Regions from separate parts of the Phocaeicola acetigenes genome, predicted to be linked through region 1. Evidence: riboswitches for the same ligand, from Rfam matches in the RefSeq annotation. Region 1 holds a riboswitch; each other region holds the start of a gene.
What was found. Region 1 has a riboswitch for cobalamin ahead of O6P32_RS05125 (anaerobic ribonucleoside triphosphate reductase). Riboswitches for the same ligand answer to the same signal wherever they lie in the genome.
Positions count from the first base shown of each region.

Region 2: linked by a shared signal. The riboswitch ahead of O6P32_RS11850 (DUF5074 domain-containing protein) and the one ahead of O6P32_RS05125 (anaerobic ribonucleoside triphosphate reductase) in region 1 are both predicted to bind cobalamin.
Region 3: linked by a shared signal. The riboswitch ahead of O6P32_RS11055 (TonB-dependent receptor) and the one ahead of O6P32_RS05125 (anaerobic ribonucleoside triphosphate reductase) in region 1 are both predicted to bind cobalamin.

Region 1 is NZ_JAPZVM010000003.1:134,613-145,215, reverse strand. Features, by position in the region: gene O6P32_RS05175 (FecR family protein) at 1-471, opposite strand, end outside; gene O6P32_RS05170 (RNA polymerase sigma-70 factor) at 504-1,028, opposite strand; gene rpmH (50S ribosomal protein L34) at 1,194-1,355, opposite strand; gene efp (elongation factor P) at 1,549-2,115, shown strand; gene O6P32_RS05155 (hypothetical protein) at 2,173-2,400, shown strand; gene O6P32_RS05150 (glycosyltransferase) at 2,449-3,438, shown strand; gene radC (RadC family protein) at 3,443-4,132, shown strand; gene O6P32_RS05140 (metal-sulfur cluster assembly factor) at 4,294-4,614, shown strand; gene O6P32_RS05135 (UDP-2,3-diacylglucosamine diphosphatase) at 4,668-5,435, shown strand; gene nrdG (anaerobic ribonucleoside-triphosphate reductase activating protein) at 5,969-6,454, opposite strand; gene O6P32_RS05125 (anaerobic ribonucleoside triphosphate reductase) at 6,462-8,852, opposite strand; cobalamin riboswitch at 8,879-9,068, opposite strand; gene O6P32_RS05120 (DUF4834 family protein) at 9,388-9,657, opposite strand; gene O6P32_RS05115 (CDP-alcohol phosphatidyltransferase family protein) at 9,716-10,423, opposite strand; gene O6P32_RS05110 (phosphatidylserine decarboxylase family protein) at 10,447-10,603, opposite strand, start outside.
Region 2 is NZ_JAPZVM010000011.1:108,371-118,973, reverse strand. Features, by position in the region: gene O6P32_RS11870 (DUF2723 domain-containing protein) at 1-1,130, opposite strand, end outside; gene O6P32_RS11865 (hypothetical protein) at 1,298-2,143, opposite strand; gene O6P32_RS11860 (hypothetical protein) at 2,249-3,121, opposite strand; gene O6P32_RS11855 (hypothetical protein) at 3,230-4,078, opposite strand; cobalamin riboswitch at 4,966-5,166, shown strand; gene O6P32_RS11850 (DUF5074 domain-containing protein) at 5,400-6,839, shown strand; gene O6P32_RS11845 (DUF5074 domain-containing protein) at 6,855-8,114, shown strand; gene O6P32_RS11840 (OmpA family protein) at 8,186-8,905, opposite strand; gene O6P32_RS11835 (metal ABC transporter ATP-binding protein) at 8,998-9,774, opposite strand; gene O6P32_RS11830 (metal ABC transporter solute-binding protein, Zn/Mn family) at 9,791-10,603, opposite strand, start outside.
Region 3 is NZ_JAPZVM010000010.1:30,140-40,742, forward strand. Features, by position in the region: gene queA (tRNA preQ1(34) S-adenosylmethionine ribosyltransferase-isomerase QueA) at 1-653, shown strand, start outside; gene folK (2-amino-4-hydroxy-6-hydroxymethyldihydropteridine diphosphokinase) at 669-1,145, shown strand; gene O6P32_RS11050 (SusC/RagA family TonB-linked outer membrane protein) at 1,246-4,020, shown strand; cobalamin riboswitch at 4,253-4,461, shown strand; gene O6P32_RS11055 (TonB-dependent receptor) at 4,515-6,527, shown strand; gene O6P32_RS11060 (DUF5074 domain-containing protein) at 6,597-7,700, shown strand; gene O6P32_RS11065 (PKD domain-containing protein) at 7,778-8,776, shown strand; gene O6P32_RS11070 (DUF5074 domain-containing protein) at 8,798-10,252, shown strand.

The DNA of each region.
Region 1 (10,603 bases):
TGCATTAAGCCATATTCGGGTGCCGTCTGATAATGTCAGCTGTTTGGTCATTCCTCTTGGAATATGTATGGTGTTGATTCCTTTTTCTTTTTCAATTGAAATGACTTGTGCAGTATGACTGGCTTCGAAGACTGTGTAGGATGAAGCTTCGAATGGATGCAACAGGAAGAATAGGGCAATGGAGGCTGCAATTAACAATGCAGCTCCAATTTGTAATATGTGTGTGCTCCTTTTGGAATGTGATAAGACTTGGGAAGAAAGCCGTTTCGATTTGAAGGATTCCCATTCGGCTTCTACATCAGGCGCTATGGAGTGAAGACGTGCAAAAGCTTCACGGCTGTCCAGTAAATCTTGGCAGATTTCTACACACTCCTTATCGCTCAATAAGACATCAAGCTCCTCCTGAGAAAAATTTTCCGGATGTTTTATAGCTTCCAGCGTTTGTAGTATTTTTTTGTCTTTATCTTCCATCTTTATAATTGTTTCTTTGTATTATAATACGTTTAAGAGTTCTTTTGAGGTACCTTTTTAGTGCCAAATTCAGTTCTTAATAATTGTAAAGCTTTCATGATGTGTTTTTTGATGCCATTTACGCTGATACCGAACTCGTCTGCTACCTCCTGATATTTTTTGTTTTCGTAATAACATTTTTTCAAAATGGTTTTAGTCGGATCATTCAAGTCTTCGATGAAACTTTCAATTTTCTGAATTCGTTTTTCTCTTTCTTCGAAAGAAGTATCAATATCCTCTTTTGTTACGGCTTTGTAAAAATCGGCGTATTGTTCTTCTACCTGCAAATGCCTTAAATAATCAATGCATTTGTTCCTCGTCTGAATATAAAGATAAGTGCTTGCCGTTTCCGGTTTCAGATTGTCGAAGTTTGTCCAGGCTTTTTCAAACACATCATTCACTATATCTTTACATGCTTCTGCATCTGGTATAAAGCGGTATGCATAATAATATAGTCGGGTATAATTTTCTTTATACAAACGTTCGAAGTCGTTGATTCTTGAGAGAGGCTTTTGCATTTTGTCAGGCTTTTGTCTTTTGGAGGTTACGTCTTATGCAATGCGGAGGACTTTTTCGACAGGATAAGGTTGCTGGGTTATGGGATGGATGACCGAAGAAAAAGCCGCAAAGAACTTTATATCGTTTCTTTGCGGCTTTACTTAAATCTTATTTCGAAGAAAGGATTAAGCCTTTACTCCGTTGTATTCGTCAGATACAGTTAATTTTTTACGGCCTTTAGCGCGACGTGCAGCCAATACTCGGCGACCATTAGCAGTAGCCATTCTTTCACGGAAACCGTGTTTGTTTTTTCTCTTTCTGTTAGAGGGTTGGTAAGTTCTTTTCATTTTCGTATATACTATTTATGTTATTATTCTATGCGTTCGGGCTGCAAAATTAGTGACTTTTTTTAAATAAACCAAGAGCTAAATCATTTTTAGACAAATCTTTTTGTGTTTTTTCTCGATTTAGATTAATTTTGCACCTGCGTTCGAAATAGAATAATCAGTAATTAGAATATAAATATAAAGATTTAAAGTTATGATTAATGCTCAAGACATTAAAATCGGAACAGCAATCCGTATGGATGGCAAGCTGTATTTCTGTATTGACTTCTTGCATGTAAAACCGGGTAAAGGTAACACTTTCATGCGTACTAAGCTGAAAGATGTGGTAGACGGTTATGTATTGGAACGTCGTTTCAACATCGGTGAAAAACTGGAAGATGTACGTGTAGAACGTCGTCCTTATCAGTATCTGTATAAAGAAGGAGAAGATTATATCTTCATGAATCAGGAAACATTCGAACAGGTACCTATCGCTCACGATTTGATCGAAGGTGTAGATTTCTTGAAAGAAGAAATGGTAGTTGAAGTGGTTTCTGATGCTTCTACTGAAACTATCCTGTTTGCAGAACTTCCTGTTAAAGTTCAGTTGAAGGTTACTTACACTGAACCGGGATTGAAGGGTGATACTGCTACTAACGCTACTAAACCTGCTACTGTAGAAACTGGTGCAACTGTACGTGTTCCTTTGTTCATCAACCAGGATGAAGTAATCGAAGTTGATACTCGTGACGGTTCATACGTAGGTCGTGTAAAAGCCTGAGACTAATAAATAAATGGAGAGCGGCTGTTATCTGCAAAGGTAACAGCCGTTTTTTTTGTGTATGAACAGTTGCATACTTTATTCACCGTCGTTGTCTGTACAGCCGGCGGCATTGGTTATGCAGACAGCGATGTCGGCTGTACAGCCGACGACGTCGGACGAAGCATGAATTCTGTAGTGGGAAGAGATGCAAGGAGTCGTGTGGAGCTTTGTTTTCAAATATGGATGTCGGGAATGTGGACCGCTTCTGCCATCTTTCTTGAAATAAATGCTGACAGAAGATAGGGATAGGAAAGAAAGTTTTTATCTTTGTTTGTATAAATGTAAGATACTATGCGATATTCTGTAATTATTCCCGTGTATAATCGTCCGGATGAAGTGGACGAACTCTTGCAAAGTCTGGTTTCCCAGAGTTTGAAAGATTTTGAAGTGATTGTAGTAGAAGACGGTTCGTCTGTGCCTTGCGAGGATGTGGTAAACAAATATCGGGATAAACTGGATGTGCATTATTACAGTAAACCCAATTCCGGTCCTGGACAGACACGCAATTATGGAGCAGAACGCAGCAAAGGAGAGTTTCTGTTGATACTGGATTCGGACTGTATTTTGCCGGAAGGATATTTGCAGGCAATAGAGGATGAACTTCATAGAGAAGAAGCGGATGCCTTTGGCGGCCCGGACCGTGCGCACGATTCGTTTACCCGTGTGCAGAAAGCCATTAATTATGCCATGACCTCTTTCTTTACTACGGGGGGGATCCGGGGAGGAAAGAAAAAGATGGATAAATTCTATCCGCGCAGCTTCAATATGGGTGTACGTGCAGAAGCATATCGGGCTTTGGGAGGTTTTTCGAACATGCGTTTTGGCGAAGACATCGACTTTAGTATCCGTATCTTCAAAGCCGGTTACCGCTGTCGTCTGTTTCCGGAGGCGTGGGTGTGGCATAAGCGCCGTACCGATTTGAAGAAGTTCTTCAAGCAGGTGCACAATTCGGGTATCGCTCGTATCAATCTGTATAAAAAATATCCGGAATCATTGAAACTGGTACATCTGCTTCCTGCTGTCTTTACGGTAGGAGTCGTCTTTTTGCTGCTTTGCTCACTGCTTTGTGTGTGGAGTCTGCTGCCTTTGGCTTTGTTTGTACTCATCGTGTTTATAGATGCTTCTCTTAGCAATAAAAGTGTTGTAATTGGTATACTTTCTGTCGTAGCTTCATTTATACAGTTGACGGGGTATGGAACAGGCTTCCTGCGTGCATGGTGGAAACGCTGTGTCTTGGGAAAGGATGCCTTTTCTGCCTTCGAGAAGAATTTCTATAAATAACTGTATGAAAGAAAAACTGTCAATCAACCATTGGGCGGAAGAAGACCGTCCGAGGGAGAAAATGATGGCGCATGGGGCGGCTGCACTGAGTAATGCAGAACTTCTTGCTATCTTGATAGGTTCGGGTAATGTGGAAGAATCGGCCGTAGAACTGATGCGGAAAGTACTGAGCGATTACCGGAACAGCCTGAACGAACTGGGAAAATGTACGGTAGAAGACTTGTGCCGGTACAAGGGAATCGGAACAGCGAAAGCCGTTACTATTTTAGCGGCTTCGGAACTGGGCAAGAGGAGAAAGGCGGAGGAACCGGGTGAACGTAAACAGATACGTTGTTCACAGGATATTTATTCGCTTTGCCATCCTTTTATGTGCGATTTGCCGGTGGAGGAATGTTGGGTTTTACTGTTGAACCAGGCTTCTCGGGTAATAGACCGTGTGCGGATAGGGCAGGGAGGACTGGCGTCGACGGTGGTCGATGTGCGTTGTGTATTGCGGGAAGCACTTCTGAAACGGGCTTCTTCGCTGGTACTTTGTCATAATCATCCTTCGGGAAATATTGCTCCCAGCAGGGAGGACGACCGCTTGACGCAATCGTTGTTTCAGGCTGCCCAAACAATGAATATCCGTATGCTCGACCATGTGATAATATCCGACGGGGCTTATTATAGTTATGCCGATGAAGGGAGATTGTAAAAGCAAGCTTTTGCTTTGGTACTGCGCTCGCCTTTCACTATATTTGAAGAATATAGGATGCGGCTTGGCATTACCTTCGTTCAAAAGCAAGCTTTTGCCTTGGTACTGCGCTCGCCTTTCACTATATTTGCAGCTATACATTTTTAAATATTCAACGTATGATGGATAACGAAACAAAACTGAAGATTGAAGAAAAAATTATAGAAATACTGAAGACTGTATACGACCCTGAAATTCCGGTGAATGTATACGATTTGGGATTGATTTATAAAATTGATTTGCAGGACAATGGAGAACTGATTCTGGATATGACGCTGACTGCTCCCAATTGTCCGGCTGCCGATTTCATCATGGAGGATATCCGCCAGAAAGTAGAATCGGTGGAGGGTGTGGTGTCTGCACAGGTCAATCTGGTATTCGAACCGGAATGGGATAAGGATATGATGACCGAAGAGGCAAAACTTGAACTTGGATTTCTGTAATCAAGACAGAATTCTTCCTGAAGAAACAGATGTGGTTATAAAAATCGGATAAAATGAAGAATGTATATTTTCTTTCGGATGCTCATTTAGGTTCCAGGGCTATTCCTCATGGACGTACTCAGGAGCGCCGGCTGGTCAACTTTTTGGATAGTATCAAGCATCAGGCAGCAGCTGTTTATCTGTTGGGTGATATGTTTGACTTCTGGTATGAATTCAAACTGGTGGTTCCTAAAGGTTATACCCGCTTCTTGGGAAAATTGTCGGAACTGACGGATATGGGGGTTGAAGTGCATTTCTTCATTGGAAATCATGACATCTGGTGCGGAGACTATCTGGAGAAGGAGTGTGGGGTAATTATTCACCGCAGACCGCTGACTTGTGAAATTTACGGGAAAGAGTTTTTCCTGGCTCATGGAGACGGATTGGGTGACGGCGACCGGAAGTTTAAGTTGCTGCGGACAATGTTTCATAGTAAGACTTTGCAGAAGATGTTTTCCATGTTGCATCCGAGATGGAGTATAGACTTCGGCTTGGAATGGGCGAAGCATAGCAGAATGAAACGGGAAGGAGGAAGAGAGCCGGAATATATGGGAGAGGATAAGGAAGCTTTGGTGCTCTTTACTAAGGATTACCTGAAGACTCATCCGGATATTAACTATTTTATTTATGGACACCGGCATATCATGCTCGACCTGATGTTAAGTCGTTCTGTACGGATGATGATTCTGGGAGACTGGATTACGGAGTTCTCGTATGCTGTATTCGATGGGGAGAATCTTTTTCTTGAACAATACATTGAGGGAGAAACTACAGTAGGATAATATTGTGGATTATTTTAGTGACGTCGCGCGGAGGTTGTTGGACCTTTATAAGGCCGTGGTGCAGCCTGTGTGCGACGATTCTTTTTTTTTGATACATAGGGATACAAAAAAAGCGAAGTTCTTAAGAACCCGCCGATCTCCTAAAGAACCCCCATTTAAGGGTTCTTTTCATCTCTTCTTCGTTCAGTTGTTGTCTTTGTTATCCTTTTCTCTCTTATACCTTAAGCAATTTTACATCTTAATACCTATATCAACTATTCCTGAAAACAATTACCTTTTTACTAATACCTTAAAAAACTAAACCTTATCAAAATTCTAATACCTTTGAATAAAATTGCTTTTTTACCTTAATCTAATACCTTATTTTACCTTAAACTAAGTAAGTCTAATACCTTTTGTGCTTTTTCTTATTGTTTTAATATCTTATCGGTTTCACAACCACGATGCAAAGGTAAGGCTTCTTTGTTTAAAAACAATGCTTAATAACATGTTTTTGCATGTTTTGTGCGTTTTCATGATTTATATCAATTCTTTTAGAAATGGGAACTTATTTTTCCTGATTTCAGCACTAGAATTCGCTGGTTGCTGCTTCCCCGAAACTCCAGATAAGGAGAATATAATGCTTCCTCAAAACGTCCGTCTACCAGCACGTCGATATAGTGCAGGATGGCTTCTTTTTCGGGGCAGGCAATCAGTTCTTCGTATGTATATCCGGTATAGCACCATACATTCATGCCGGTTTCTTCTTTGATACGGCGAATGAGAGGTAAAAACTCTTGTGGATTATAAAAAGGATCTCCTCCGGAGAAAGTGATTCCATCGAGTAGAGGGTTGGCCTTAATTTCCCGGATGATGGCAGTGAGCTTTTCCTCTGTCAGTGGAAAGCCTGCTGCGGGATTCCACGACGAGGGGTTATGACATCCTTTGCAACGGTGGCTGCATCCGGCAAGATAGATGGAATACCGGATGCCGTCACCGTCGACAATTGTTTCTGGATAAGTGTAAAGATAATGTAGCATATTCGGGTTAACCGTGTTTTACGCGGTCTTTTTCTTCTGCGCGTTTGGCCGAGTTCCAACTGTTCAGGTCTCCGGTCAGATAGCCGGTGATACGGCGCATGCGCATGATGTTTTCACTGTTACAGATTGGACATTTATCGTAAATTACTCCTTTGTATCCGCAGTTGTGACAAGTGTCTACAGGATGATTGATGGAACCATATCCTATACCTTCATCGTGCATTACTTTTACAATCTTAGCAATAGCCTTGATGTTTTTCTGGGCTTCACCGTCCAACTCTACATAGGTGATGTGTCCTCCGCGGGTAAGCGCATGGAACGGTGCTTCGCATTTGATTTTTTCGATAATGCTGATAGGCTCTTTCACATCTACATGGAATGAATTGACATAATAGTCTCTGTCTGTAACTCCTGGGATAAGGCCGTATTTGCGTTTGTCCATGCGTGTGAAGCGTCCGGAAAGTCCTTCGGCTGGAGTAGCAAGTACAGAGTAGTTCAGATGGTATTTTTGTTTGTATTCATCGGCTACTTTATTCATTTCTTCAATTGCTTCGTAAAGCGTTTCCCATGCTTTGCGATTATGACCGTGTCCTTGTCCGTAAAGTGCTACCATTGCATTGTGTCCGCCAATGAAACCAATACCCAGTGTTCCTTGTTTCAAGGTGTCTCCCACTTCGTCGTTCGGGTTCAGACTTCCTCCTCCTTTCCATACATTGTTACTCATCATGAAAGGAAACTGGCGGGCCAGTGCAGTACGTTGGTATTGATACCGGCTATAAAGTTGTTCGGCAATGAGTTCCGACATCTCGTGTACCGACTGAAGGAAGATGTCCTTGGCCAGTTGTTCGATGGCGGTAGGATGCGTGTGTTCGGCCATGTTTTCAGCTTTGATGCGTGCTTCAATGGCCAGTCGGGGTAGGTTCATGGTGGTGAACGAGAGATTGCCTCGTCCCAGTGATGTCTTTTCTCCGTTCAGATTTTCGAATACACGTGTACGGCATCCCATGGTTGCCAGTTCGTAACGATAGCGCTTCGGGTCGTTCTTGTCCCATTTCTCGTGCTGGTTGAAAGGAGTATCCAAGAACATAAAGTTAGGGAACAGTGCCTTGGCTGTGGTACGACATGCTTTTAAGAATAAGTCAAAGTTGGGAGCTTCGAACTGTATTTTTCCTTCAAGTGCTGCATCAAAATCCTGGATAGCCAACTGGTAATCGGCTTCTGAATAAGATACTCCATCTTTTATTTTGAAAATCTGGATAGGGAATACCGGAACTTCTCCTCTTTGTCCCAAACCTTCTACGGTAGCTTTCAGCAGTTCTTCTATCACCATGCGTCCTTCGGCTGATGTATCAGTTCCGTAGTTGATAGAACTGAATACAACTTGGTTTCCTCCTCGCGAGTGCATGGTGTTCAAGTTATGGATGAATCCCTCCATGGCCTGATGGGTTTCTTTTCTGGTTTGAGCATATGCTTTATGCAGAATATGTTCAAGTTCTTCAGCATTGATTGTAATTGCAGATGCCTGTAATGCTTTTACTAACCCCTTTTTCATTTCGGAGTTAGGTTCAATGGAGATCAGATATTGATGTATGGCTTCGGAGAGACTTTCTTCTTTTACGGTTGTTTCTCCTTTTACTTCCAGATAGAAGGACAGAATGGATGTGACTGCTTTCTGATAGCTTTTCAATACTCCCTTTGCCATAAAGAAGTCGAAAGCAGGGATAGCTTGTCCTCCGTGCTGTTCGTTCTGATTGGTCTGGAAAATGATTGTAGCCAGTGTTGCATAGCTCTGGATTGATTGAGGAGTACGGATGCTGCCGTTTTTGGTGTGGAATCCCCTTTCGAACAAATCATCAAGGTCGTACTGGATGCAAGTTGTTGTTTTGGTAGGATAATAGTCCAAATCGTGGATGTGGATATCTCCCAACTGATGTGCTTCTGCATACTTTTTAGGAAGAAGATACTTATAAGTATAATCTTTGGTGATTTCCGAAGCAAATGTCATCATCTGCCCAGCCGGAGTATGGCTTGACATATTGGCATTGCTCAGGTTGACATCATTTTTATCGATGGCGACAATGCCGTCCATGATATGCTTGATTTGCGTTTTTCTTTCGCGCTCGGTGTTTCGCCATTGACGATAGATGATGTACTTTTTTGCCACTTCTGGTTGTACTTTCATTAGCTCAGTCTCGACGATGTCTTGTATATCCTCTACTCCAATGGTAGGTTGGTTGATTTGGAGGATAACGCGCTGGGTAATCTCTTCTATTAAGGTACGGTGGTCGTTGAGGCCTGTGGCTTCGAATGCTTTGCCTATGGCATTAGAGATTTTTACTGCCGAAAAGTCTTCCCGCTTTCCGTCTCGTTTGATAATGCAGATTTCTTTTGTGTTCATAACAGCTTTTTGAAAAAGTAATGGATATAAATGGCTTTTTCATGGCAGGTCTTCTGACTGATTCCTCCCCAAAGGCGACCTTCCCGCAAGTGTATTGCAGTGGCTGTATATGATACTTGGCCTTGGTTCTTTGGAAATCACAGCAGCGGGTACTGTTACCGATTTTCACGATATTCCCTTTTGAAACGCTTGTGTTACCATTAAAAGCTGTACAAAGATAGAAAAAGAGTTTTGCTTGATAAAATAGACTATCTCTTGGTTGTCTAAATTGGGAAATAAAATTCCAGTAAAAACGTTCTTAGAATGTGTTTGAATGGGGTAAATGGATAACTGTAATTTAAAATGGTTTTTCTTTTTAGAAATTCTTCCGTTATTTCTTGTAATATTCCTTCTTTTATATAATAGCCTTTTGGAAACATTTTTGGAAGAATTAAAGACCAAAAAGATGAGATGATTTGTAGTTGTGTATGCAGTAATCTTAAAGTTGAAAACGGTGTACTGCATACACATTATAATAAGTCTGATTAGTCTTGGCTTAATCTTTTATTTCTTCAAACTCGATGTATTCCCCTTCATCACTATCAAATACTTTCTTTTTTCGTGCAGGAGACTGTGAAGAAGAACCGTAAGAAGAACGTTCCTGATAAGTGCTTTCTTTTTCTGTATACTGTGAAGAAGATGTCATCTTTTCTGTCATACGCTTTCCTGTACGGAATATGCTTCCTACAACTTTAGCTGCGGCCGACAGTAAAAGAATAAGAATAATAAATATAAATATGAATATGAAACTCAAAAATCCAAACATAGTTATTGTCGTTATATTTTATAATGATATTAACAACAACCGTGCCATAATTGTTGTTTTATGATTTTTTACGAGTTACAATAGAGAGTAGGATATACCATAAAATAACTGCTGCAAAACCACTGAGCTGGAAGATAATCAGTAAAGGGATGCTGACAGCCAGGAAGATATAACTGATTTTATTGCTTTTCCATGAAAGGTTTTTAAATTTCAATGAAAACATGGGTAGTTCAGCAACCAGCAATAATGACATGACAACTACCAACAGAAAAAGGTAGATTGCATTAAAGTATTGAGATACCAAGAAATTGTGGGCTCCTACGGTCAGTGAACCCCAAAACAAAGCATTGGCAGGAGTCGGCATACCGATGAATGAACTGGTTTGTCGTACATCGATATTGAATTTGGCCAATCGCAATGCCGAAAAGACTGAAATCAGAAAAGCAGTATAAGGTATATATTCGGCAATTGGAGTCAGAAACTCGGGATAATATACTTCTTTGAATAAAGAAAAAACAATCGCAGCAGGAGCAAATCCAAAAGTAATATCATCGGCCAATGAGTCCAATTCTTTTCCTATCGGACTTGATACATGCAACAGACGAGCTGTCATTCCATCGAAAAAATCAAAGCCTGCCCCAATTACGATAAAGAGGAATGCAAGCGTATAACAGCCTTGCAGTGCCATGTAACTGGCAATACATCCGGAGAACAAATTGCAGCAAGTGATTGTATTTGGAATGTTTCGGATGATAACATTGGCCATAATCGTACCTCCTCCTTGTCTTTTTATTTTAATTTAGCAATTACGGTTTGGTTTCCTGTTGTAGCCTGTCCCATTTTTACGCAGACTTCTGTTCCTACAGGAAGATATACGTCAACTCGTGAGCCGAACTTGATGAATCCCATGTGTTCGTCGATGTAGCATTCTTCTCCTTTTGTAGCG
Region 2 (10,603 bases), on a different contig from region 1:
GAGTTCTGGTCCATCGGTGTATTGGCAGTAGAACGGATGACAATCAGTGCATACGAAGAATAACCTACAACCATCATCATCATACACAAGAGTGCAGTATTCAGCGTGCGGGCGCTGACACGGAACTTCTCGCTCAAATCGGCAAAAAGATACAGTCCGATAAGAACTAATGCAACCACACCAATCAGTATGCTGCTCCATCCATGTCCGTAGAACGGAATACCCAGCAAGGCGATGGTAGTCAGGAAAGAGATGTTCATCCGCTTGCGGCTTACTGCCACATAGCTTTCGTATACACCCCAGATAATGCTGGCTGCAAGAATAATAATGTAGACAATCAGTCCGGTATTAAACGAGAATCCCAGGCTGTTGACAAAGAACAGTTCGAACCATCCTCCTACCTTCACGATACCCGGTACGATACCGTACAGCACTGCTACAATCAGTATCATAGAGCCGAAGAGAGCCAGGAGGCTTCCTTTCAGATTGGCATTAGGATTCTTTTTATAGTAATATACCAGTACGATGGCAGGGATACAAAGCAGGTTGAGCAGATGCACACCGATGGAAAGACCTGTCAGATAGGCAATCAGCACCAGCCAGCGGTCGCTGTGTGCCTCGTGTGCCCGGTTTTCCCATTTCAGTATCAGCCAGAATACCAGTGCGGTAAACAGGCTGGAGTATGCATACACTTCTCCTTCTACAGCACTGAACCAGAACGTATCGCTCCATGTGTAAGCCAGTGCACCTACCAGACCGGAACCCATGATGGTAATCATCTTTCCGGTTGTCATTTCCTCGTCTTTGGGGCAAATCAGTTTCTTGGCCAGATGCGTGATGCTCCAGAAGAGGAAAAGAATACAGGCGGCACTCATCAGTGCACTCATGATGTTCACCATCATAGCCACTTGCGACGGGTCGCTTGCAAACTGGCTGAACAGGTTGGCTGTCAGCATAAAGAAAGGAGCACCAGGCGGGTGTCCTACTTCCAGTTTATATCCACTTGTGATAAATTCGGGACAGTCCCAAAAGCTGGCAGTCGGCTCAATGGTCATGCAGTAGGTAAACGCTGCAATGGCAAAGGCAAGCCATCCCACCAGATTGTTGATTTTGTTGTACTGCTGTTTCATGTAAACTATTTTGTATGCTTGTTTGTATTCAATAGTCGCAAAGATACGAAATAGTTGTCATACAGCATTTATTTTGTTTTCTGAATCAGCGGTGATACGTTTTTTTAACGGATGGAGGAAAATACAACAACGATTTATAGCTTTGTGTGGCTTTATAAATACAATTATTAGTTTGTAAACTCATTCACGTCCAGTAGGCAGATGTTCAGTTCGTCCCTGTGTACGATTACGGATTTATTCATCCATCGGTCGATTTGTTGCTCTTCGTCTATGTATCTCACTTTGAATGTGGCTTCATTGGCATAATCTATGCACATCGCTGTAGGATATGGAATTCTGTTTAGTAGGGTAAAAGGAAGGATGCACTCTTGTTCCTCTGGGGTAAGGAAGAACTGTTTGTCCATCTCGTTCATGTGTATTTCAAATCTGCCTCGTGAAAGGTTATAGGCAAAGAAGCGGATGTGGCCATTGTATTTGTAGCAGACAAATGTATGTTCTGTGGCAGTATTGAAAGCTCTATCCATGTCTACATAAATGTCGTATGGATAACTTTTTTGTGGTTGAATATCTTCCTGGAATCCGTTACGCGCAATGGTGGTATCACAGTAGATAAAGGTGTTACTGAGTGGGCAGTTTTGTAGTTTACCGTCATCATATATTGTAAACAAGTCTCCATAGTTTCCTTGTTCATCTTGTGTACATAGTGTTTTCCCATTAGGTACCACTGTTAGCCTAAACCAATATTGCTGATTTGCATCCCGCTGTACCACCGCCTTACTCAAGTCGTCAAATAATCCATAGGCGTATGTATGAAGACTGCCCAGCCTTACAGATATCCCGTAGAGTGTGTTTCTGTCTGTCAGTACTTCTTCTCCATAATCATTTATCAACTCTCCGCTGATATCGGTAAATGAGGTTTCTACGAGGTTTGGCTCATTACACGGGTTGTCATCGTCTTTGCACGCCCATAGCAGCAAAGGAGAAAATAGTAAAATAAGTGTTTTCTGTTTCATGGTTTTGTATTTTTTAATTTGATTGCAAGGTAGATAAAGGTTTTGAGTTAGAAAAATCGGATGCTTAGTTTAACGCGAAAGTTTTTTCAATCTTCATTATAAAGGTTATATTTGATTTTTTGCTGAACAGTCGATTGTAATATCATATTCCTGTCCTCTGCTGAAGTTTCTTTCAACATAAAGTTCATGCCATCCTGCGTGAGGGGAGTTGTCCTGGTAATAGATTTCAGCTCCGATTGTTTCTTCGTGATTATCGGGAAGTCCATGATCTGTTGTCCATGTAGTACAAGCCCATTCAATGGTTTGCTCCGGATGTTCGGGAGTGAAAGTAAACTGTCTGGCCGGATGCCTTCGGATGTCGATGGTAAGCTCCCCGGAAGGAGAGGTGAATTGAACTGCTTTCACATTCATTATAATAAATCCACGTTTTGCATTCAGTGGGATAACCGAATCTGTTTCTGCCAGATAGTCAGAGATTCCTGCTTTATATATTTTATTATAAAATGGAAATACAAGACAACTGAATTGACAGAAATGATACCGCGAATCATAGATGAATGAATTGCTCAACGGGCAATTGGTATATTCACTGCTGATAGCCAAGTCTTCTCCTTTGATAAAGACATCTCCGTAAGCATTCTCTTCGGGGGAATAGGTACAGGTTTGCTTTCCGTTTGGAGCGATAATGACTCTTATTTTGTATTTTACTCCTTTTTGTAGCTTGACTTTGGCTAAACCGATGTCGTCGAACAATCCATAGGCATAGGGAATGCCCCAACTGTCTTTATCGGGATATAATATCTCGATACCATATAGATTGTTTTTATTGTCGGGTATGGAAGAAGGATAATCCTTTGTCCATTCTCCGGTCAGTTGAAAGGTTGCTTCTACATAGTCATTGGCTGGGCATTGTTCATCGTCTTTGCATGCCCATAGCAGCAAAGGGGAAAGCAGTAAAAAGAATAATGTTTGCTTCATAAGTCTGATGATTTGGAATTGATTTAAAAGATAGGAAAAAGAATTGATAATCAGTTTTCTTCATCTCTCTTTAACGGTATATTTAACCGATATTTATCCGGTTTTAGCTTAGTTTGTAAACTCATTCACATCCAGCAGACAGATGTTTAGTTCGTCTCTGTGTACAATTACGGATTTATCCATCCATCGGTCGATTTGTCGTTCTTCATCTATGTACCTCACTTGGAATGTGGCTTCACTGGAGTAACTATCACACATCCATGTAGGATATGGAATCACTTTTAATATTATGGTAAAAGGAAGAATAGATTCTTGTTCCTCCGGGGTAAGGGAGAACTGTTTGTCCATCTCGTACATTTGTATTTCAAACCTACCTCGTGAAAGGTTATAGGCAAAGAAGCGGATGTATCCATTGTATTTAAATGTGGTAAAAGTATGCTCCTTCTCTTTGTATGCAAGTGCATCATGACTTACATAAATATCGTAGGGATAGCTTGATATAGGTAATAGGCTTTCCCGAAATCCATTTACTTCCATTGTAGTATCACAATAGATAAATTCATTGGTAACGGGGCAGTTTTCTATTTTCCCGTTACCGTGTATAGCAAATAAGTCTCCATAATTCCCATTTTCATCGTGTGAGCATCGTTGTTTACCATAGGGTACAACGGTTGTATTTGCCCAGTACTGTCGGTTGGCATCGCGTCGTACAATTGCTTTACTTAGGTCATCGAATAGTCCATAGGCATAGGTTTTCCTGTTCTCCAATCGTACAGTAATTCCGTATAGTGTATTTTCATCTTGCAGGATGTTTTCACCATAATCAATAGTAAGCTCTCCTTGAATTTGGGTGAGAGAAGTTTCCATATAGTTTGGCTCATTACACGGGTTGTCATCGTCTTTACATGCCCATAGCATGAAAGGTACGAATAATAATATAAGTGCTTTCAGTTTCATAGATTTGTGGTTTTTAATCTAATTGCAAGGTAGATAAAGGTTTTGAGATAGAAAAATCGGATGCTTGGTTTAACGCGAGAGTTTTTTCAATTTTAACTATAAAAACAACCAGTTTGTCTTTGTATGCGATTACGGATTTATCCATCCATCAGTCGATTGATCGTTTTTCGATTACGTATCTGCTTTTTCTTGAAAAATAAAATGTTTTGAAAATCCGGTTTTCTCTTTCATAAAGTCTGATTTTTCAGTTTTTCGCTAACTGATACTTTTGTAATTTAATGAATTTTAACAGGCAAAAAAGAGGAAATAAATCAAAAAAAGGACTGTATACATGCTTTATAATATGTATTTAGGGGATGAAACAAAGGAAAAAAGGACTCGTAAAAGAGGGTTTTGATACTTGTATCGGTGGGTGACGATACTTGTATCGTGAGCTTACGCTATTAGTAACACATGCCAACGGTATTAATAGTGTAAAAAAAGGGGATTAAAAGAGGTTTTTATTCCTGTTTTTTAGCAGAGTGGAGTGTTTTTTCTTCTCTTTTAAAAGATGTATATCCGGGTGATAAAAAGATGTGATTCTTGTTGTGTGAGAAGATATTTGTTGTGTAATGCATGTGTATTGTGTAACCTGTACGGATAGGTAGTGAATTTTCTGTCTTTTTGTATTTGGGTATACCCCCAAAAAAGTGGAAATTTGCAACCGGACTTGCCTTTGAGTCTAAAAAGGCCTGTTTTAGGGGACTTGAATTGACATTTTGATAAATGTATATTCCACTGAAGTGAGACACTTTCATTTTGTCATTTTACGGAAAAATTGGAAAAAGAAAAATGCCAATGGGGCTTTATTTGTCCGATTAAGCTTTTGTGTATATCCAAAATATTATATCTTTGTTGCCGGAAATGGTTCCGTGTGTCTGTTCGGACAAGCGGATTAAAAGGGAATCAGGTGGAATTCCTGAACAGTCCCGCTGCTGTAAGCTCCTTCAACTCTTCGGAAATAGCTTATGCCACTGATAACTGAACAATATCGGGAAGGCTCCGGAGAGGGGGTAAGTCAGAAGACCTGCCATCATACAAATTTAACTGCACTCGTGGGATAGGCAGTTAAGACTGAATTTATACAATTAATTTTATCAAGTAGGTGTGACCGGAAATTTCTGGTCTTCGTGCTGCTGTGTGTATTTCTGACAGGGAATACTGTATGCCTGTGTGTACAAAACAGGCGGGATGGCTTGTGCTGATTATTGCCGGCGATTTTGGAGGATTGATTGTGTAATGTCATTTTTTATAAAAACAGATTTTTATAAATAATAGTATTATGAATTTTATTGGATTTGCAAGAAAAGCCGTCCTTATGGGGCTTATGGTATGCATTGCCCTGTGTATGGGGGCTTGTTCGTCGGAAAATGGTACTGCAGGAGCAGGAACCTTGAAGTTTGATTTAAACATTGTGCAGGAGGGTACTGATCCTTTGTTTGTGGTGCCGGGACAGGATATGGTGCTGGAATATTCGGGAGAAAATATACAGACGATAGAAGTGGGAAAGCTGTCGGCCGGATGGACTGCAGAAGTGGATTATGAAGCATCTAAAATTGTACTGAATGCTACTGCTGAGGCTGAGAAAGAAGCGAAAATTGAATTTAAGGCGAAAGGTGGAGATGGTACAGAGCAGGTAAAAGAGTTGAGCTTTTATAACCTGAATTCGTTTAATGATCCGAACGGGGCTTTTGTGCTGAATGAGGGAAATATGACTACAGAGAATGGTTCGTTGGGATATATTACTCCGGAAGGTTATGTGATTGGTGATGCATATAAACTGGTGAATGGTACCGAACTGGGAAATGTAGCGCAGGATATGGCGTTCTACAACGGGAAGATTTATGTCATATCGCAGAATGGAAACAAAAATGCGGTGGGAGAGTTATTCGAGAATGATGGCACGCTTGTGGTAATGGATGCGAAAACGTTGAAAAAAGAAGTGACTTTTTCTAGAAATCAGTTGGAAGGACTGGACTGGCCTACACATATCGCTGTTCTTGATGAGAACCATATATATATTCGGGATAATAAAGGGGTGTATCGTCTGGATATGGGAACGGGAAGAATTTCTTTTGTAGAAGGTTCCGACGGAGCTCCTAAGTCGCGTTTTGTGGTAATGGGAGGTAAGGTGTATACATTCCAGAATAAAAACTATATGTGCAATATCCTTGAAATCTCACCGGAATCGGATAGTGTTTCTAAGATAAGTTTGCCTTATTCGGCTCCTTATAAGAGTTTGTATAGTATTGAGAAAGCCGGTGAGGGGGATGTATGGCTTACTGCGACTGGATTTGGTAAATATTATGTGGCTAAGTTTAATCTGGCTACTAAAGAGCTGGACTCTCGGGAAATTGGTTCGGAGCCGAATGTGGGAAGTGCAGGGGTGTCTTTCTGTGTAAAAGATAATATGATTTATTATGCCAATGGCACTACACTGTATCGTATGAAGTTTGATGAGGCTGCCGGAGAGGAACCGGGTGAAGAGGAAATGCTTTGCGATCTTAATCTGCTTGATAGTAATGCAGGACTGTTGTATAACGGACTGGCTGTTCATCCGGTGACGGGACATGTATATGCAAACTCTATCAAATCGTTCCCCTTGTTTACTACAAATCAGATCTGGGTATTCGATTTTGAGACCAGCGTAGACTCTCCGTTTGCCAAATATGAGAATTATACACATTTCCCGGCAGGAGTCTTTTTTTATTCTGAAAATTAATTTATTGTATTGGTTATGAAGAAGTTATTTTATCGTGCTTGGGCTGTATGCATGCTGGCTGTAGCAGTATCGGGATGTTCTGATGATTTGTCGGAGGGTAATTCCGGCGGAGTTGGGAAAGAGGAAATCTTGGGCGGTTATGCCGACCCGAAAGGGGTGATGATATTGAACCAGGGAGCTCCCTCTTCGCAAAATAGTTCTCTGACTTTCATTACTCCGGAAGGTGAAGTGGAGGATAACGTGTACCGTAAGGTAAATGGCTCGGCTTTTGGAAATTATGCGGAGGATTTATGGATGTATAACGGTAAGTTCTATATCGTAAGCGACGGGCTTTTTGAACCTAATGGGGAGAAAACCGATGGTGAACTGGTGATTGTGGATGCTGTAACATTGAAACTTGAAAAGGCTTATCAGATAGAAGATTTGAAGTTTCCTCGGCCGGAAGGAAGTCTGGAGGAAGATGAAATGCTTTCGCTAAGTACTCCTTTTTCCAATATTGCTGTATTGGATGAGAAGAATGTATTTTTTGCCGAAGGACAGGGAATGTTCCGCTTTGATACTACTACGGGAGAGCTGAATCTTATTGAAGGGGCTTATAATTTTGGTAACCAGGGAGGAACTATTGAAGAAGTGGCTTCAACAAGAGGTATCTTGAGAGTGGGAGACTGCCTGTATTGTGGGGGTGGAGGTTTCTGGCAAACTACAAGATTGTTTGAGTTTGCTAAAGATAAGAATGAGGTGAATAGGGTTTTGCCTGATTTGAATGGTGATTTTATTAGTGGAATCTGCCAGACGGGCGAACGTGAGGTGATGCTTGCTACTTGTGGAAGAGGGGGAGAAAAGAAGTCTTACCTTATTTTTGTCGACCTCGACAGCTGGAAGGTAGTGAAAGAGGTGAAGATTGCGGAGGATATTTCTGCTGAATTCTTTAATGATTCGGGAATTACAAAGGCTGGAAATTATATTTATTATGCAGCCGGGGGAACGACTATCCGTCGTTTGTCGCTCGAAACCTGGAAAGCGGAGGATTGTATCGATGTGCTGAAAGATGCGCCCGAAGGGATTCATCTGAACTGTAATGTGACTGCAGATCCTTCTAATCAGTATTTGTATGTGGCTGTATCGGATAAATACAGTGAATCGGAAATTCCTACTTGTAATTATTTGCTGATTTATGATTGCAGTGGAGCAAAACCGGTATTGGTGAATAAGATTATGAATAAGACAAGTTATCCGATAGGAATATATCCGATGAATAAGTTTTACAGTAAATAAAGATACGGGGTAAACTGGAATTATCGGTATAAAAAGAAATAGCAGCGGGAACTCCCGCTGCTATTTCTTTTTTATTTTAATGTGCCGGCTTCTGCCTGCTGAATCATCTGCTGGCTGGCATACATGTATACTTCTACACGGCGGTTTTGACGGCGTCCGGCTTCGGTACTGTTGTCGCCTACAGGATTGCTCTCGCCCATTCCTTCTACTTTCTTAATCTGTGAAGCAGAAGCACCGCATCCTAAAAGATAGCTGGATACGCTCTGGGCACGTGTCTGGGAGAGTTCCATGTTCTTCTGTGCACTTTGGGCTGCTGTACAGTTCTTCCATCCGGTATTGTCGGTATATCCGTAGATTGCGACATCCATGTCAGGGTTCTGGTTCAGAACATTGTTGGCAAACTTGCTTAATGCCGATTTGGCTGAGGTACTGAGATCGGCACTGCTTGTATTGAATAGAATACCGGAGTCGAATGTAACTTTTACTGCCTGTAAGCCGTTGTTGTCGGTTACCTGTTCTACTTCTGCGCCTTGAATTTCTGCGGCCTGCTGGGCTGCCTTATCCATTTTCTTTCCGATCAAGGCTCCTGCGCCTGCACCTACTGCAGCACCTACTGCTGCTCCAATGGCTGCTCCTTTTCCGTGTCCGATTACACCTCCGAGAATGGCTCCCATGGCAGCTCCGCTACCTCCACCAATCATACTTCCTTTGGCTGTCTTGTTCAAGGAAGCACATCCGCTTAATATTAAACTTGCGCTTAAAAACAGCGCCATACAGTTTCTTGCTTTCATAAGTCGTATCTGTTTAGTTTGAAACTGCAAGATACGGTAATTTGAGTAAATGTCCTAATTTTAAGAGGATAAAATACGGTTTTAAGGGTTGCTTAACCGTTGTGTGTATGATTATGCGATTTCAATACCCGATGGGGAAGATTGCCGTGACCTACGAGTTCGATGGGGCATCCGAAATGTTCTTCCAGCCATTCTGTCGGTACTTCGGTGTCGGGGTGGTAATGCAGGTTACCGTTTACACAGGCAATACTCTTTACGTTTTGCAGCACGGTTCCTATGTCGTGACTGACCAGAATGATGGCACGCTCACGGTTTATTTCTTCAAGTAAAGAGTAGAGCTTGGCCTCAAAACGTTTGTCGATGTAAGTATTGGGTTCGTCTAAAATGACGACTTGCGGGTCGGATACCAAAGCCCGGCCTAATAGAGCACGTTGCAATTGTCCGCCGCTTAATTGTCCGATGGCACGTTTCTCTAGTCCTTCCAGTCCCATTTGGGCAATGACGTGTTGCACTTGTTCGTGCTGTTCACGACTGAAAGGGTGTAGGAGTGACTTCTGACGGTTCAGACCGGACAAAACGACTTCGTAGACCGAGATGGGGAATTTCTTGTCGATGGCATTGTATTGAGGGAGATATCCCATGCTGATTTCCGGTACTTCTGTTCCGTTTCGGAAGAAGCGGATTTGTCCCGAAGTGGGAGAGAGAAGTCCTAATATCACTTTTATCAGAGTGGTTTTTCCACCTCCGTTGGGACCGATAACGCCTAAGAAATCTTGTTCGTATACGGTGAGGTCGATATGATCGAGTACGGTTTTCCGGTCGTAGCCGGCCGAAATATCGCTTAGTTGTATCAAAGGTGTTTTTTTCATGCGTGTACAAATGCGTTTAGGGTTGCTGTAAGGCACGTGCCACATTTTTCATTTCTTCATTCCAATGGTAACTCAGCGGATTGATAGGGACAATCTGCAATTGAGCTTCCCTGGCAATGAGTTCGGCATTACGGGTATCGAATTCTTGCTGTACGAAGATGATGCGGGCTTTTTTATGTCCGCTTTGTTCGATGAGTGTTTTCAGATGAGCCGGAGAGGGTTCTTTTCCCCCTTCTTCAATGCTGATTTGGGTGAGTCCGTAATCGCGGGCAAAATAAGAAAGTGCCGGATGATAAATCAGGAAAGTACTGTCTGCATGGCTCAGATAATTGCGTACTTCATGTTCGGTATTATCTATGACAAGATTCAGACTATCCAGTCGGTTCCAGTAGTAGTCTGTATGAATAGAATCCAGTTGGCAGAGGGTTTGGCAGATGTTTTGTGCAATCAGACGGGCATTGCGGCAAGAATTCCAGATATGAGGCTCGACTCCTCCTTCGTGAATGTGGTCGCCGTGCATTTTAGATTCTTCACGTATCAGGTCGATACCTGCAGACATATCGAAGAAAGGCAGTTCGGGAGAATTGCCTTGCAGTTTATCTATCCAGTTTTGTTCGAACCCGATGTAGCCGATGCGGAGATAGGCAGTACTTTGTGAGAGTGCAACCATCTGCTGGGGAGTGGGATCGTAGGTCTCGGGACTGCTGCCATCAGGAACCATACTTACTACCTTGAAGTGTTCACCGGCTATTGCTTCGGTGAAGTAACGCAGGGGCTCTAATGTGACGGTCAGTATAGGGCGCTCTCCGGCTTGTGGCTGTCTGTGACA
Region 3 (10,603 bases), on a different contig from region 1:
TCCTGTACGACGGGCCACACGATGAATTCAAAAAAGCCTTGTATGCACTGGGAGAACCCCCATTGCCTCCATTTATCAAACGACCGGCAGAACCTGAAGACGAAGAGCGTTTCCAAAATATCTTTGCTAAAAACGAAGGAGCAGTTACTGTCCCTGCCGCAGGCTTGCATTTCAGCCGCGAATTGATGAAGCGTATGGAAATCAAAGGTATTGACTTCGCTTTCATTACCATGCATGCCGGTTTGGGCAACTTCCGCGACATTGATGTAGAAGACCTGACCAAACATAAAATGGATTCAGAGCAGATGTTTGTCAATGCAGAAGCATGCCGCATTGTCAACGAGGCCAAAGACCGTGGCAGCCGTGTGTGTGCCGTAGGTACTACAGTGATGCGTGCCATCGAAACTGCCGTAGGTACAGACGGACATTTGAAAGAATTCGAAGGATGGACCAACAAGTTTATCTTCCCTCCTTACGACTTCTCTGTAGCCAACGCTATGGTAAGCAACTTCCATATGCCGCTGTCTACCATGCTGATGCTGGTATGTTCTTATGGAGGTTATGAACTGATTATGGAAGCCTACAACACCGCATTGAAAGAAGATTACCGCTTCGGAACATACGGTGATGCCATGTTGATTTTAGACAAATAAAAACACAACTGCATCATGGCAAAAGTATACGTAGGCTTAGGTACAAACTTAGGCAATAAAGAAGAAAACTTACGTACTGCCGTCTATTTAATAAACAGGAAGATAGGGAAAGTAATTTCCCTGTCTTCTTTTTATGAAACCGCTGCATGGGGATTCGTTTCCGAGCATACCTTCCTTAATGCGGCAGCTTGTATAGAAACCACATTATCTCCTACTGATATATTACACTTTACACAGGAAATAGAACGGGAAATGGGACGAAAACAGAAATCTGTACAAGGAGTATATTCCGACCGTCCGATAGATATTGATATCCTGCTGTACAATAATCTTACACTGCAGACTCCCGAACTTACCATTCCGCATCCCTTGATGACGGAACGTCGCTTCGTAATGGAACCTTTGGCAGAAATTGCTCCTGATTTCATTCATCCTGTTCTTCATCAGTCTCTTTCCGAACTAAACAAACTCTTGCTCACTGAATCCGAATAAATTGCATCGCAATCACAAAGAAAGAGGTGTTAAACAGTTGTAAAATTCTGTCAAAATTCCGATATTGCGTACCCTTAGAAAACCTATTATACGCAATGTTATGAAGACATCTGGCTTAATGTTCCTTTTCTATTATGCAGGAGCATTCCTATCGGCAAATTCTTTATTTGCACAAGAAACACAAGTAGCCCATACAGACACTGTAACTACAGCTTTAGGTCGTGCACAAGACCTTCGTACTCTCCCTTTCCAGATTCAAAAGATAGAGGGGAATGAACTAACCCAAGTAAAAGACGCCAATTTCCTCCATTCACTGATTGGAAGAACCACGGGTGCCACTCTCAATCCAAGCTCTGCCGGAACAGGAGCAGGAGTACGTGTACGAATGAGAGGTACACGCAGTATTTGGGGAAACAACAATGTGCTGTATGTCATCGACGGAATTCCCTTCCCCCAGCTTTCCACCAATACCCTTTCGGCTATCTACACCGGATACGGGCTGACCGCCGATGCCATTGCTTCTCTTAATGCCGAAGATATAGAAGATGTCTCTATTCTCTCCGGTCCGTCGGCAGCCGCACTGTACGGAAGCGATGCCGCCAACGGTGCCATTCTTATCACCACCAAGAAAGGGAAGGCTACCCACCGGCCTGCCATTCATGTGTCTCAAAGCACTACGTTCAGCAAGCCTTTCGTCATGCCGGAATTTCAGAATCAGTATTATCAGTGGAATACAGCTTCGGATACCGGAGATCCCACCTGGAATCCTTCCGACTTCTACCGTACCGGACACACCATTCAGAATCATGTCAGTCTTTCTGCCGGTACCGACATCAACCAAAGCTATTTCTCGGCTGCCACACAGCATGCCACCGGACTGATAGAAAACAATCTCTCCAACCATTACAACCTGACTTTCCGCAACAGCACCCATCTGCTGAACAACAAGCTGCATATTGATTTCGGCCTAATGTATATGCGCACCAAAGAACAGAATATGCTGTCGCACGGAGACGATTTTAACCCTATCATTCCCGTTTACCTCTATCCGGAATGTCTGAACTTCCGACCTAATCAATATGGACAAATTACCGGTGTTCCCTGGTACGAACGCTATGACCCTGATAAAGATTACTATGCCCAATACTGGCCGTATTCCGAGTGGCAGAATCCCTATTGGATTATCAACCGAAACACCTTTCTCAATAAGAAAGACCGTTTCTTAGGCAATATCGGTATCAGTTACGACATTACCCCCTGGCTTTCTGCCTCCGCCCGCGTACGCTATGATAAAGATGTAATAAAGCAGGCACAAGAACTTTACGCATCGACCAGTGCCTATCTCATCAACTCGGAAAACGGACTGTACGGGGAAAATAAAGCCGACCTGCACCAACTGTACAGCGACCTTTCCCTTGACCTGCACCATCGCATAGGAGCATTTTCGTTCAATGCATTATTAGGAGGAAGCATACAGAAACGGCAATACGATTTCGATTTGCTCAACGGAGGTCTGATCCAACCCAACGGATTCTCAGCCGACAATATTGATGATGCGCTGAAAAACAGTGTTTCCGAATCATTCGAAGATAAAAGGAAAAGTCTCTTTGCCTCCTTGCAGATAGGCTTTAAAGACATGCTTTACGTGTATGCTACCGGACGGAAAGAATGGAATGATTTCAAGTACCGCACTTTCTATTCGGAAACCGATGGATTTTATCCCTCTGTCGGAATAGCCTTTATTCCCACAGCTTTTTCTGCGATTCGCTCCGATATTCTGTCATTCACTAAACTCCGCTTCGATTACAGCGAGACTGGAGCTACCCATCAGTATGCCTTGATAGAAGGACTGTGGCAAAAGAACCAAAACTTCGACTACGAGGCACTAACACAAGGAAAAAGCCCTGTCGAAACCACCAAATCGTACGAAGCCGGCATCGACTTAGGAATGTTCCAAAACCGGTTGAACCTATCTCTTACTTTATATACCTCTACCACTCACAGTGTAGCACTGACCCAACAAGCGAACTATAACCAGTTAATGAATGCCACTATCGAAAACAGAGGAGTCGAAATGTCTCTCCAACTCAAACAGCCCTTAGGTCCTGTAGAATGGAATAGCAACCTTACTTACACACTAAATAAGAACAAGATAAAAGACTTTACAAATATCTCTTCTGATGGAACAGAAACAGATATCCCATCGTTTGAAATGATAACTTCTTATCACCCTATCGCACAGGAAAAACTTGTAAAAGGCGGCTCCATAGGCGACATATACGTCCGCGCATTCCGCACCGACAGCAAAGGAAACCTTGTCATCGGGAGCGACGGGTTACCGGAAAAAAACAATGAATACACCTATGCCGGTAATGCTGCTCCCAAGTATCAGATAGGATGGAGCAACGACTTCAACTGGAAAGAAATAGCCTTAAGTTTCGTTCTACAGGGAAACTTTGGAGGAAAAGGTCTGTCCCTCACTCAGGCGATGATGGACCAGTACGGTGTATCGAAGGCTACTGCTGATGCACGTAACAACGGCGGTGTATGGGTAGGACAGCAGCTTATCCCAGCCAAGCAATATTATAATTATGTAACTGGTCTGGAGGGGGTAGGAGCAGCCTATATATACGACGCTACCAATGTGCGTCTGGCAGAACTCTCGGTAGGATATACCATTCCTATGCACCGTTGGGTAAACTGGATACAGAGTATCAAGGTTTCGTTTGTAGGACGCAATCTGTGCATGATTTACAACAAAGCGCCGTTCGACCCCATGAGTACGGCCAGTATGGGCAACTTCATGCAGGGAATAGATTATTTCAACCTGCCCAGTTTGCGCAACCTCGGTTTTTCTGTCAGCATGGACTTTTAGTTCAAAAAACAATTTAGCTGACACAGTAAACTGATAGAAAAGACTCTTCAAGAAGAGTAAGTAATATTAGTCGTATAAAGTGTCCCACTGCAAGGAGACACCTGTCTCCTTGCAGTGGGACACTCGTCTCTTTATAGTGAGACGGACGTACCCTTACAATGAGACACCCTTCCTGTTTAAGTATCCAACGAGATAAAACATCAAACAAGATACAACTATTTCATTTATTTTCTATATTTGCTCACGAATTGGTTCCACATCCTTGTTCTAGGAAACGGATTAAAAGGGAATCGGGTGAAAATCCCGGACAGTCCCGCTGCTGTAAAGCTCTATACCAAACTTTCTGAAAAATGCTCATACCACTGATATACAATGGCTATATTGGGAAGGTTTCAGAGAGGGAGTCAGTCAGAAGACCTGCCATCATTCATTTGCTCAGTGCCCTCTGGGGTTAGGGAAACTGTTGCCTGTTTTTTCATTTTATAAGAACCGACATGTATAAGCAGACCATCATGCGTGCCGTTTGGCTGATGTGTATCCTTGTATGGGGACATTGTATCTCTATATATGCACAAAGTAAGCTGGATAGCCTACAACATTTGGGAGAAGTCGTAGTAACGGCACGTACTTTCCAAAAAGAAGTTATTCCCGTACAGCAACTGTCCGGAAACGAATTGCAGCGCCTCAGCTCACATAATGTGGCCGATGCATTGCGTTATTTCTCCGGAATACAAATCAAAGATTACGGAGGAGTAGGAGGTCTGAAAACCGTAAACATCCGAAGCATGGGAACCAATCATGTAGGGGTATTCTACGATGGCATTGAACTGGGTAACGCACAGAACGGTACCGTAGACCTGGGACGATTCTCTTTGGACAACATGGAATCGGTTACACTGTACAACGGCCAGAAAAGTGCTATTTTCCAACCTGCAAAGGATTTCGGCTCTGCCGGCTCTATTTATTTACAATCACGTACCCCAAAGTTTGAAAACGAAGAACGTTACCATGTAAAGACAACCTTTAAGACCGGTTCGTTTGGAGTAGTCAATCCCTCCATATTATGGGAGCAGAAAATTCACGACAAACTTTACAGCTCTCTCAGTGCCGAGTATATGTATACCACCGGAAAATATAAATTCCGCTATCAGACTAAAGACGGATACGATACTACCGCTGTACGTCAAAATGGTGATGTACAGGCTCTGCGCGTAGAAGGCGGACTGTTTGGAAAAATAGACCAGGGATATTGGCGTGCAAAAGCCTATCTGTATAACTCCGAGCGAGGATATCCCGGTGCCATTGTACGCAACAAGTTCTCACACGAAGACCGTCAGTGGGATACTAATTTTTTCACACAGGGTACATTCAAAAAAGATTTTTCGTCCCGGTACAGCCTGTTATGCAACATAAAATATGCCTACGACTATTTGCATTATCTGGCAGACCCGAACAAAGATGAATCTTTGATGTATACCAACAATCATTATTACCAACAGGAAGTTTATGCTTCGGCTGCAAACCGGTTTACCATTTTACCGGGATGGGATGTCAGCGTGTCTGCCGACTATCAGTTCAATTTACTGAATGCCGATTTACAGGACTTTGTATATCCTCGCCGGCATACCGGACTGATAGCAGCTGCCACAGCCATTTCACTCGACCGGTTTAAAGCACAGGCCAGCCTGCTTGGAACTTTTGTACACGATAAAGTCCGGACAGAAAACGAATCGGCCCCCAACAAACAGGAATGGACTCCAGCTGTAGTCGCCTCGTATCAGCCATTCAAATCAATTGACTTGAATATCCGTGGCTTTTACAAGCGTATCTTTCGAATGCCAACCTTGAACGACTTGTATTATACTTTTGTAGGAAATGTAGATCTGGACCCTGAGTATACAAACCAGTACAATCTGGGATTTACTTATAGCAAATCTTTTTCCCACAGTTGGCTTCGCTACATAGAAATACAGACAGACGTATATTACAACGAAGTTGAAAACAAAATTATAGCTACACCGACTTCCAATTTTTTCCGGTGGACAATGATTAACCTGGGAAAAGTGGAAATACGAGGTATTGACGCTGCCCTGCAAACGGGATGGCAAATAGGAAGAGAGTTCCGCCTGAACGGAAGAATCAACTATACCTATCAAAAAGCACAGGACTTCACCGACCCTTACGATGAGTTCTATGGAGGACAGATACCTTACATTCCCTGGCATAGCGGTTCGGCAGCAGTAAATGCCAACTGGCGCTCGTGGGAAGCCAACTATAGTTTTATCTATACAGGAGAGCGGTATTCGTCGCAAGCCAATATTCTGGCCAATTACCAGCTGCCGTGGTATACCAGCGACTTATCGGTAGCCAAAACCCAGCGAATCGGTCCGGGCGACTTGAAACTAACATTAGAAATCAACAATCTGTTCAACCAGCAATACGAAGTGGTGATTTGCTATCCTATGCCGGGTATCAATTTCAAACTCATTGCACAATATACTTTTTAAATGAAAACGGACTTTATAAAATTATTCCACCATACATACAGTTTTGTTCTATCTGTCTTCATCGGCTTCATGCTTGCAGGATGCCGGGGAGAACTGCCGGTCATTGAATCTGAAATAGAATATGTAACCGATCCCACTTTGCCGAAGTCAATCAAAGGACTCTATGTATTGAACGAAGGAAATATGGGAAGCAACAAGTGTACACTCGACTTCTTCGACTATAATACCGGAGGCTATCACCGCAACATTTATGCAGAGCGAAATCCCGGAGTAGTAAAGGAGTTAGGCGATGTAGGAAATGACATTGCTATTTACGGGAATAAACTTTTTGCCGTAATCAACTGCTCACACTTTGTAGAAGTAATGGATGTACGCACAGGGGTGCATATCGGAAGCATTAATATCACAAACTGCCGATACATCACTTTTAATGAAGGAAAAGCTTATATCAGCTCATATGCAGGTCCCGTGCAAATTGACCCTAATGCACGTCCGGGAAAAGTGGTAGAAGTAGATGTCAATACCTTGCAAATTACGCGGGAAGTGGTAGTAGGATACCAGCCGGAAGAAATGGTAATCAACAACGGCAGACTATATGTGGCCAATTCCGGAGGATACCGTTTCCCCAATTACGACCGGACAGTTTCTGTAGTCGATTTGAATACATTTCAGGTAGTCAATACCATTGATGTAGCCATCAACCTGCACCGCATGGAAATTGACAAGTTCGGACGTATCTACGTCAGCTCAAGAGGAGACTATTACGGTACAGGATCTGATGTTTTCGTAATCGACAGCCAGACAGAAAAGGTTATCGGGAACTTAGGAGTGGCAGCCAACGAAATGTGCCTTTGCGACGACCAGCTCTACATGATAAGTACCGAATGGAATTACATAACCGGAAGTAATACAATCGGATTTTCACAATACGACACTCAGAAAGAAGAACTGATTCCGGGCAATTTCATTACCGATGGCACAGAAAAAGAAATCAAACTTCCTTACGGAATAGCTGTTAATCCGGAAACGAAAGAAATCTTTGTATCCGATGCTACCAACTATGTAACACCTGGATACTTGTATTGTTTCTCCAAAGAAGGAAAGCTACGCTGGAAAGTTCGTACAGGAGATATTCCGGCACATTTTGCCTTTACGACACAAGATTTTAATTAAATACTAAATAAAGAATAGATCTTATGAAAACAAAGTTACAACATTCAGCCTGGTTAATTATAGCCGCAAGTAGCCTGATGGCGGGAACTATGATATCTTGCTCTTCCGAGTACGACCCTAATGAAAAACCTGAAGTCTGTCCTCCAGGAAGTACACCCTATATTACTCAGGTTCTTGATTATATGCCAGCCGTAGGACAGCTGACCAATACCATGCCCGAATACGAAGAAGGAGATACTCAGGAGACTATGAATCAGAAGGTTTTAAAAGCCATCGGTCATAACAAGAAAGGAATGATTTCTTTGGGAGGATATGGAGGATATGTGACTGTAGGATTCGATCACACCATTGAAAACAAAGACGGGCTATGCGATTTTCGAGTATTGGGAAATGCCTTTTACTCTGCTGCTAACCCTAACCCTGATGCCCCGATAGGAGGAAGCTCAGAACCAGGCATCATCATGGTTGCCTATGATAAAAATGGGAATAAACAGCCGGACGCAGACGAATGGTACGAGATAGCCGGAAGTGCTCACCGAAATCCTTCGGGAGAAGCCTGGTACACTCTGGCGCAAAATGCAGGAAACGATGTCCATCTGTATAAAGGATATGAAATTACCTATTATCGCCCGGAAAAAGTACCTACAACACCGGAAGAGAAGGAAAAATACATCCGATGGGAAGACAATCAGGGTAACAGTGGTTATAAAGTGATGAATCAGTTTTACAGCCAACCTTATTTCCCACAATGGGTCAATGCCGATAAACTTACCTTCAAAGGAACCTGCCTTCCACAAAACGGAATTGATGAAAGCGGCCAAGGCAACTATTTTGTATTATATAAATTTCAGTATGGATACGCTGACAATGCAATGAACACAGAAACAGAAGCAGCTATTGACATTGACTGGGCTGTAGATGCACAGGGAAATCCCGCTCATCTTCCTGGGGTAGATTTCATAAAAATATATACAGGTATTAACCAGGAAAATGGATGGATAGGAGAGTGCTCTACAGAAATATCAGGCGTAGAGGATTTACATTTGCTGAAAGAAGAAATCAGATCACTTTATTAATACTAATCACAACACAATAAAATGAAAACAAAACCAATTAATCTTTGGAATATTGCTTTACTCTCACTTTTGATATGTACCTCTTGTAATGACCTTAATGATCCCACTCAAGAGGGTAATATAATTGAAGACTCTACGCCAACTCCTCCAGTGGCTGCAAAAGGATTTTTCGTAGCCAATGAAGACTGGTTTGGACATGACGAGGGAACAGTCAATTATTTTCTGAAAAATGGAGATAATTACGACATCACTTATCGTGCTTACCGCAATGCCAACGAAGGAGAAACACTCGGTACAACTACCGAATTTGGTACGATATGGGGAGGCTGCATTTATCTCATATCCAAACAAGGTACTCGCATGGTGGTAGCCGATGCTACGACCTTAAAAAAGAAAGTTTCCATTACAGATTTGCAGGGAGATGGACGTTATTTTATCGGAATAGATGATCAAAAAGGCTACGTCAGCACAAGCAACGGTATCATAGTATTTGATATTGCCCAACTAAAAACAGGTAATGCCATAGAAGGAATAACCGGGGAAATAGGAAACATGTGTTATGCCAATGGTAAAGTATTTGCTGTATCTTCCAGAAAGATATATGTAATTGATGCTCATACAGATCAGTTAATCCATACAATAGAAGGTTCTTTCAACTCAATTACCCAAAGTAAAGATGGTACAATATGGGGAGGCGGTTCCGACAAGCTGATGAAGATAAATCCTGAAACATTGGAAACTACAGAGATAGACTATCCTGATGGACAAAAAATGAGTAATGTATGGGGCGCTTGGAATGCCGGAAGTTTTTGTGCAAGCACACAGAAAAATGTACTCTACTGGGCAAGTGGAGGCGGTATGTTTGGAGGTTCCAAAAGTATTGTCCAATATAATATTGATACAAATACAGCTAACACTAATTTCTATAAGTTGGGAATAAGTGATGAAGGACAGCAGCTTTGTTTTTATGGAGCTGGATTACGTGTAGATCCCCTTACCGACGAACTGATTCTCACGGTTTGTCATGACGGATGGGGAAGCAGTTATTTATATAACTGGATTTACAAAATCAATAATGAAGGACAAGAAATTACTCATTTCGGACTAAAGGGAAACAACGGCACAGCAGGAGAAGGAGAATGGTATTATTGGTTCCCGGCAATTCCTTTCTTCGAAGATGCCAACAAGCCCCAAATTTTATTGAATCAGATATCATTAGCACCAGGAGAAACAAAAACCATCAATCTCAACGATAAAGTTGTAGACTACGATAACATACAATCTACTATCCAAAAATCTGTAGAATTTGCCAATGAAGATTTATTCAGCAAAATAAACCTTGAAAATGGGATATTGACGATTACAGCAGGAAATACGACTGGGGAAACTACATGTACTATCGATGTAATATCAAACGGAGTACGTATAAACAAAACAATCCAGGCTATTATTACTGCAAACAGCAAAGTTCAATAATCAATATCTATTTGTAAATAAAGATCCGTATAAATGATATACCAGTCAATTTATACGGATCTTTTAGTTTAAATACTCTATAAACAAAAGACAAAAGAAGTACTAAAACATCCATAATCTGAGTGTTATTAACCTGATACCCAATTGTTACCCCAAACGGATATTCCAACAAACCACCCCACAATAAACCGACGTTAAATGTGTTAAAATAAAGCATAAATTGTAATTATTCCAATTTATATCTCTATCTTTGCAGCCGAAAAGAAAAAGTGGAAAGATTTGAGTAGCTTGCAACCACGCAAAAAAATGCTAAAATACATAGTGCTTCCTTGCAGATAACACTTCTACTCT